Regions from separate parts of the Paenibacillus sp. FSL P4-0113 genome, predicted to be linked through region 2. Evidence: riboswitches for the same ligand, from Rfam matches in the RefSeq annotation. Region 2 holds a riboswitch; each other region holds the start of a gene.
The links. Region 2 has a riboswitch for cyclic di-AMP ahead of MKX46_RS16025 (C40 family peptidase). Riboswitches for the same ligand answer to the same signal wherever they lie in the genome.
Positions count from the first base shown of each region.

Region 1: it holds a riboswitch for cyclic di-AMP, as region 2 does, so the genes downstream of both, MKX46_RS22255 (hypothetical protein) here and MKX46_RS16025 (C40 family peptidase) in region 2, are expected to answer to the same signal.
Region 3: it holds a riboswitch for cyclic di-AMP, as region 2 does, so the genes downstream of both, MKX46_RS03270 (3D domain-containing protein) here and MKX46_RS16025 (C40 family peptidase) in region 2, are expected to answer to the same signal.

Region 1 covers NZ_JBBPAZ010000001.1:5,091,259-5,093,522, reverse strand. Annotated here, with positions in the region: gene kdpA (potassium-transporting ATPase subunit KdpA) at 1-235, opposite strand, end outside; gene MKX46_RS25645 (potassium-transporting ATPase subunit F) at 385-462, opposite strand; gene MKX46_RS22255 (hypothetical protein) at 646-1,041, opposite strand; cyclic di-AMP (ydaO/yuaA leader) riboswitch at 1,157-1,329, opposite strand; gene MKX46_RS22250 (glutathione peroxidase) at 1,796-2,264, shown strand, end outside.
Region 2 covers NZ_JBBPAZ010000001.1:3,738,140-3,740,403, forward strand. Annotated here, with positions in the region: gene MKX46_RS16020 (GNAT family N-acetyltransferase) at 1-205, opposite strand, end outside; gene MKX46_RS16025 (C40 family peptidase) at 511-1,011, opposite strand; cyclic di-AMP (ydaO/yuaA leader) riboswitch at 1,017-1,154, opposite strand; gene MKX46_RS16030 (hypothetical protein) at 1,431-2,258, opposite strand.
Region 3 covers NZ_JBBPAZ010000001.1:852,393-854,656, forward strand. Annotated here, with positions in the region: gene MKX46_RS03265 (polysaccharide deacetylase family protein) at 1-350, shown strand, start outside; gene MKX46_RS03270 (3D domain-containing protein) at 544-1,212, opposite strand; cyclic di-AMP (ydaO/yuaA leader) riboswitch at 1,219-1,387, opposite strand; gene MKX46_RS03275 (amino acid ABC transporter ATP-binding protein) at 1,618-2,264, opposite strand, start outside.

The DNA.
Region 1 (2,264 bases), 1.4 Mb from region 2:
AGCTGATTGCCACAAGCACGACGTTCGTAGCAATGAAACTCATAACATACGTAGTCCAACGCATGCTCTCCACTTTCTTCAAGCCTACTACCTTATAAATCAGCTTTTCTGTTCTGCCAAAAATCCGATCCGTTCGATTCGGTTCATTCGAGAATACATGATACATATATGTACCCATTGGCTTTACCAAGAGCAGCAATATAACGATCACAATTCCAATTTGAAGCAGCTCCATCCTCTATTCCTCCTTCAAAATGCTCCTGCGTTTGGAACAACAGACCCGATTAGACCATCTATGAAGTGCACACGTTTGCGAAAACCTGCTACCAATGATGCTTTAATGCTCAGATCTGTTGTTCCCGCCCGCTCTATCCCTACAAGTGACTAGAACTTTTCAGGGTTCAGGAGTGCGTAGATTAAATACATAAACACAATAGCCGTAAGCCCGAGTATAACGATCATCCTCTTCGTCCTCCTTTAGAGGTCTGCGCATCACACCAGCGTACAAACAGCAGTATCACTCCATAACTCACAGCCATGACGAGCAGCATGTATATATCCATCATGTTTATACCCTCCGTATCGATCCTCAGATCGCCATTCTTATTCCATCATAAAATCATAAAACAACTATGTCATAAGTGCTTATCCGTTCAGCAGAAAACCCACCTCTCCGTTCAATGTGTAGATCACATGGTCCGCTCCCAATCCCCGATAAATTCCTTGTGGATTACAGCCGTGTGTAATAACATAGATCGATTCCGATGTTAGTGGTCGACATATTTGCAGGAAACGGCAAGTCAGATTCAAGCTGTTCTCGAACAAATACACACTACCAATTTCTTTTTTTGGAAAATTCCATTTTCCCGCTTGCATGGTATTGATGCGGACAATGTGCTCCACACCCATTTTTTTGAGCTGTCGTTCCTCCTGGGCGCTATTCGTGAGAACTGCAAACGCCAATTTTTTGAAAATAAGCAATTTCACAAAACTTCTGCCCGCTTCATTCGGTGCAGTGACAATAATTAACCGACCTTCCATCAGTAGCTCCTCTCCCGGTATAAAAAGACAACAAAAAGAAGCCGAAGGAAAAAGGCTTTCCTCCGGCTTCTGACATATCCATGATAAAATAAACCATGGCTGCACACGGCGGTTTGTTGCCTCTCCCTGTACGCTTACGAGGTTAGCTGTCGGATTCGGACGTGAGAGTCGCCCTATTTCTGGCACTTGACCGGAAAATTCACCCCATGAGACACACGGCTTCCGAAGCCGTACAGTCTCGATTGGTTCCCCCGCTTTTGCAACTGCAAAATTCAGCGCTATAGACATTTCGTTGTTGCTTCATTCAAGTTAATTTGAAATTACGTCTTGAATCATACACCCGCGCATGGAAGACTGTAAAGCTCAACTGCAGGGTTATAAATCGGGCTTTAGAGCATAGAAGATTAATAATAACGCTTACAATGCAACTATGCTTCTCACATCTCCTTTAATCTCTGTTTTTCATCCCTTTTTGAAAATGACAAGCATGTCAATATTGGCGTAGGGTAAAGCGTTATTGGCCTTTTTTTGTAAAAAGAGAAGAAAATACGCTATATGTACCAGCTAAACACCGATTTAACCCGCTTTTATAAGAAGAAACAACTTAATTCGCTCCATTTGCGGTGCGATTTACTGTTTTGAGCAAAATACGATTTTACAGCGCCTGAAGGCTTTATACAGCTTTTCCAGGCTTGCAACCCTTCTTTAAATTGTCTAAAATTTAATTGCTGAATATTGAATGAGGAGAGATGCTATGACCGTTTATGAATATGATGCGCAAACCCTGCAAGGGAAACAAATTCCGTTATCCACATTTGAAGGGAACGTTCTGCTTATCGTGAACACTGCCAGCAAATGTGGGTTAACCCCCCAATACAAAGCGCTACAAGAGCTATATGACCAGTATCATGAACAGGGGCTCGAAATTTTGGGATTTCCCAGCAACCAGTTTGCCAAACAAGAGCCAGGTTCCAGTGAGGAGATCTCCGAGTTTTGCCAGATCAATTATGGTGTCACCTTTCCGATGTTCGCCAAGACAGATGTCAATGGCGATCAAGCACACCCCTTATTTCGCTACCTGACCCAAACAGCTCCGGGGGTATTAGGGTCCAAAGCGATCAAATGGAATTTTACTAAATTCTTAATTACAAGAGAAGGTAACGTGTTTAAGCGCTATGCACCGCAAACCACTCCAGATAAACTGGCGGGAGATATAGAGAAGC
Region 2 (2,264 bases):
TCAGCTTGTTCTCTTCATCCAGTACGGCAACATATTGCTCTTGGCGAAGCGTGGGACTCCCAAATTCGACTTCAAGCGCCTTCATTTGTTCCCAGGGGAGCCAACCGTATATGTTATAAGGTGGATCATAGCGCCACTCACAGATTGCAGCCGCTTGATGCTCGTCCATCGGTACGATCCGATAGTTGGATATTGAGGCCGGCATGTGTTCCATCCTCCTTTTACACAGGTACTTCAATCATTAACAACAGATTGTAGACAAGTTGCAGGGGAATGGCAAGCGTGTTTATTTCATACCTAAGTCGGGTATACATTCAATAAGAAGGAATTACTGCTCATATGCTCCCCCAGCGGTGACGGTAAAACCGACGATGTTCGCTAAAATTGAAACCTTTTGAGGTGTCAGTTCGTCAGTAAAGATAATCATTGCTGATGTTGTGGACATAAAAAACCGCAATTCGATTCCGGCCAGAATCAAATTGCGGCTAGGGTTAGCTTGCTGTGCGTTAGTTATTCTACGTTATCGTCATCAGGAATATCTGAAGCTACAGAATGGTAAGCGTCTGTGCTCATAATTCTTTTTGCACCGACATAGCGGTTAGCGTAATAATTTTCGTTCAGTGAGCTAACTACTACACCACGTGAAGTCGAGGAGTGGGCAAATTTCCCTTCACCTACGAAGATACCTACATGGGAAATGCCTCTTCCTGTGGTGTTGAAGAACACCAGGTCCCCAGGCCTCATTTCATCGCGGGATACAGAAGATCCCATTTTGAATTGTGATCCAGATTGATGCGGAAGTTTAATTCCCAGTTTGTTGAATACATACATTGTGAAGCCGGAGCAATCGAATCCCTCGAGTGTAGTGCCTCCGCTTCTGTAGTTCGTTCCTTTGGCATCTTGGATGACCTGGTCCATCTTGGAGTCTGCAAATGCACTGCCGCCACCGAATGTAAAAGATGTAAAGGCAATGGCAAGACTCATAGCTGCGATCGTTAGCTTCTTCTTCAAAAAAAATATACCCCTTCCAATGCCTGCGAGGTTAGCTTAAGGATTCGGTAGAAGGTTCCCCTATGACCACTCTGTTGCGAGATCAATTCACCCAAACTGGTTCCCCCGCTTCCTAGGTGCCAGGAATTAGGCTTTACTTAAGATGTGCACCTTGGAGAGCAGTATTCACAATAACGATATTTTTGAGATAAAGGTTACAATAAAGATTACAAAGTTGTTACTATCAGTTCACTGCGATTATTGTAACAAAGTCGGCTGGCTTTGGCAAATGTTTCATTGCAAAAAGTTACAAAAAAAATCTGCTCCTAATGTCCCAGGAACAGATCTTGTTAACAGTATTCAGTTATGTGCCGTTTGCGCGGTTATGCATAAAGTTTTTTCGACAGACGGAAATGAAGTGATTAACATAAAGGAAGGGCTTAGCTTCTACTGGAGATATCGGTATGCCATAGTCTGTACTGCGAACTGATATGCCACAGCCTGACCAGACTAGTAACAAAATGATACGATTGTTGGAGAATGAGCGCGAGCATGCCAGTCCAAATCATCGCCACGGTGCCAAATAGACCGAAGACCAGCAGCACACAAGCACCGAGCAAAAGGGATATACCGACAGCTGGGAGAAGCTGGCGAAAGAAGGCGAGCAGGGACGATAGTATGGCGTGACCACCGACAGTGCCTAGTTGCATATACAGGATGCACTGCCGAATGAACCATCCGTATGCCATCCATCCCATGGCATAGGGCAACAAGTGCAGCAGGTAAGAGGGAGATTGAAGCGTACCTGCTACAATAGGGTAGAGTCTCGGTACTACCCAAAAGGCGGGAATCAGCAGCAGTCCCAACTCGATGATGTAATACAACAGCGACGACATGCCATGGCGTTTCATACCTTTGAAAAAGGACAGGCTTTGCGGCTCAGTCGCATCGGTATGTAGGCTTTGATATATTCCGGCTCTAATGAAGGGAGTGATCAGTATGCGTAGTACAGTCGCCCCTAGTAGTATCCACAAATACACATGTACTTCCCGGCTGTCCATCAGAGCAATCTGGCTCTCCATCCAAAACAAGGTCTGTCCCAGCTCGTTTTGACCCTGATCAGGATAACGGAGCAGTAGCGGGATAACGGCAGATTGTACCAGCCGATAGAGAAACACCCCCCACAGTAATCGATACAGAAACAAAATGATAACGATATAAAATCGTATGCGCACCAGCGCCCAGCCCTCTTTTATAACAGTCCGCATCTATAG
Region 3 (2,264 bases), 2.9 Mb from region 2:
CAGAACGTATTTTACAAGCCAGCGCAGGTTTTCGCCCCAAGTTGATTCGTCCACCCTACGGTGAAATTACAGAGCCTCAAATAAAGTGGGCACGTCGTCATGGCTACATGATTGTCAACTGGAATGTAGACTCTCTCGACTGGAAGGGACTAAGTAAAACACAAATTCAGCGAAATGTGATTCCAGCTACAGGGCCTGGCTCTATTATTTTAATGCACGCTGGTGGAGGTCAAAGTTCCAACTTGCAAGGCACTGTCCAAGCTTTGCCGGGTCTAATTCACTCTCTAAAAGCTAAGGGCTACAAATTTGTGACAGTCCCCCGGCTACTCCACACATCGGAACGAAAATAACAGTATGTTTATAATTGAGGTCCAAGCTAAAGCAACGTAAAAAGGCTGTCTTACCAGCAGAAGTATTCTGCTCGTCAAGACAGCCTTTTTACGGATAGGACCTGATAAGAGTCCGACCTAGATATATACGGATATAGGCGTTATGTTTACATAATATATATTATGTTTAATTAAACTGTATATACGTACAATGCTATTTATCAATAACGTACAGCTTCACATTTTGAAATCCAAAGTCGTTCACAAATGATTTGTTGCCTGGAATAAAGATATCAATCCGCTTTCCTGTAATGGCGCTGCCCTGATCGCGAGCGACAGCTACAAAAGAATGATCCGGCAAACCTGGATGGGAGTAGCCTGTAACCAGTACTTTCGTGCCCATCGGAATGACGTTAGGATCTACCGCAATTGTACCTAGTTTAAGCGGATTGCCGTAGTAGTCCACTGCGCCCCATTTACCATTCTCATCGGCTGCGGCAGAATACGCTGAAGCCTTAACGTCAACTATTTTGCTATAGTTGAATGTTTTACCCCAAGCTTCAATCGTTGGCGCCTCATTCGCTGCTGCTTTCTCCGTAAGAAGCTGCGGCTTCGATTCCGAAGCTGCCTTTACACTTTTTTCGCCAGGCACCTTAATTTGCAGACCTGCATATATATTGCTGGAGGCAATGTTTGGGTTAGCCTTTGTTAGCTCGTCTACCGATACTCCATAACGTTGAGCAAGCAAAAAGAAGGTATCGCCCTCTTTGGCAGTGTGAAGCGAGGCAGCATCCGCTATTCCAGCTGTCTGTGCCAACCCTGCAATAGCTGCGGCAAGCACCGCAATTTTCATCGTTTTACCAATATGTTTTAAATGTTTCAAAGATATGTACCTCCTCTTTTATGCCTGCGAAGTTAGCTGTCGGATTCGGACTCAGGAGAAGCCCTATGCTTGTGCAATTCACCCCTAGGCATATTCCTCATCGTCTTATGACGTATCGGAATGGCTGCCGTTGTTACGTCCCCCGCACTTCCCATAGTTTGGGCCAGCATTTCAGCGCTTGTCTAACCGCATGCTGTCCCGGTAAGTTTTGGCTTACTGCATAATATCACAATTTTGTAACCTTATCCGCATGAAAATGTTGGGAACCCTGAACATCATACTACACTCGTTACAATTTTGTCATTAAGAAATCGATATTTGTTACGAAAGTATGGGGAAATGGTGACAAAATAAGAAAAGCCCTCCGTCAACGGAGAGCTTTTTTATGATTAGACCAGCACTTTCTTACAATACTTTGGCAAGAAAATCACGAGTGCGATCATGGCTTGGAGTGCCAAATACCTGGTCTGGTGCACCCTGCTCCACAATTTGACCGTTATCCATAAAGATAATTCGATCGCCTACCTCGCGGGCAAAGCCCATTTCATGCGTTACAATTACCATTGTCATACCGCCTTCGGCGAGCTTCTTCATTACATCCAGAACCTCTCCAACCATTTCAGGGTCCAATGCAGAAGTCGGCTCATCGAACAGCATTACGTGCGGCTGCATGGCCAAAGCACGCGCAATCGCAATACGTTGCTTCTGACCACCGGATAGCTGGTTCGGATAGGTATTCTTCTTATCCTCGAGCCCCACGGTACGCAGGAGTTCTAATGCAATTTTTTCCGCTTCCTTACCTGACTGTTTTCTAACCTGCGTCGGTGCAAGCGTCAGGTTCTGCAACACTGTTTTGTGTGGGAACAGATTAAAATGCTGGAACACCATCCCCATTTTTTCCCGGGTTACATTAATATTATGACCACGAGCTGTAATCGGCTCGCCCTCAAATAAAATCTCCCCATCCGTCGGCTGTTCTAACAGATTCATACAACGCAAAAACGTACTCTTCCCCGAACCGCTGGGACCGATGATAACGACAACTTCTCCTT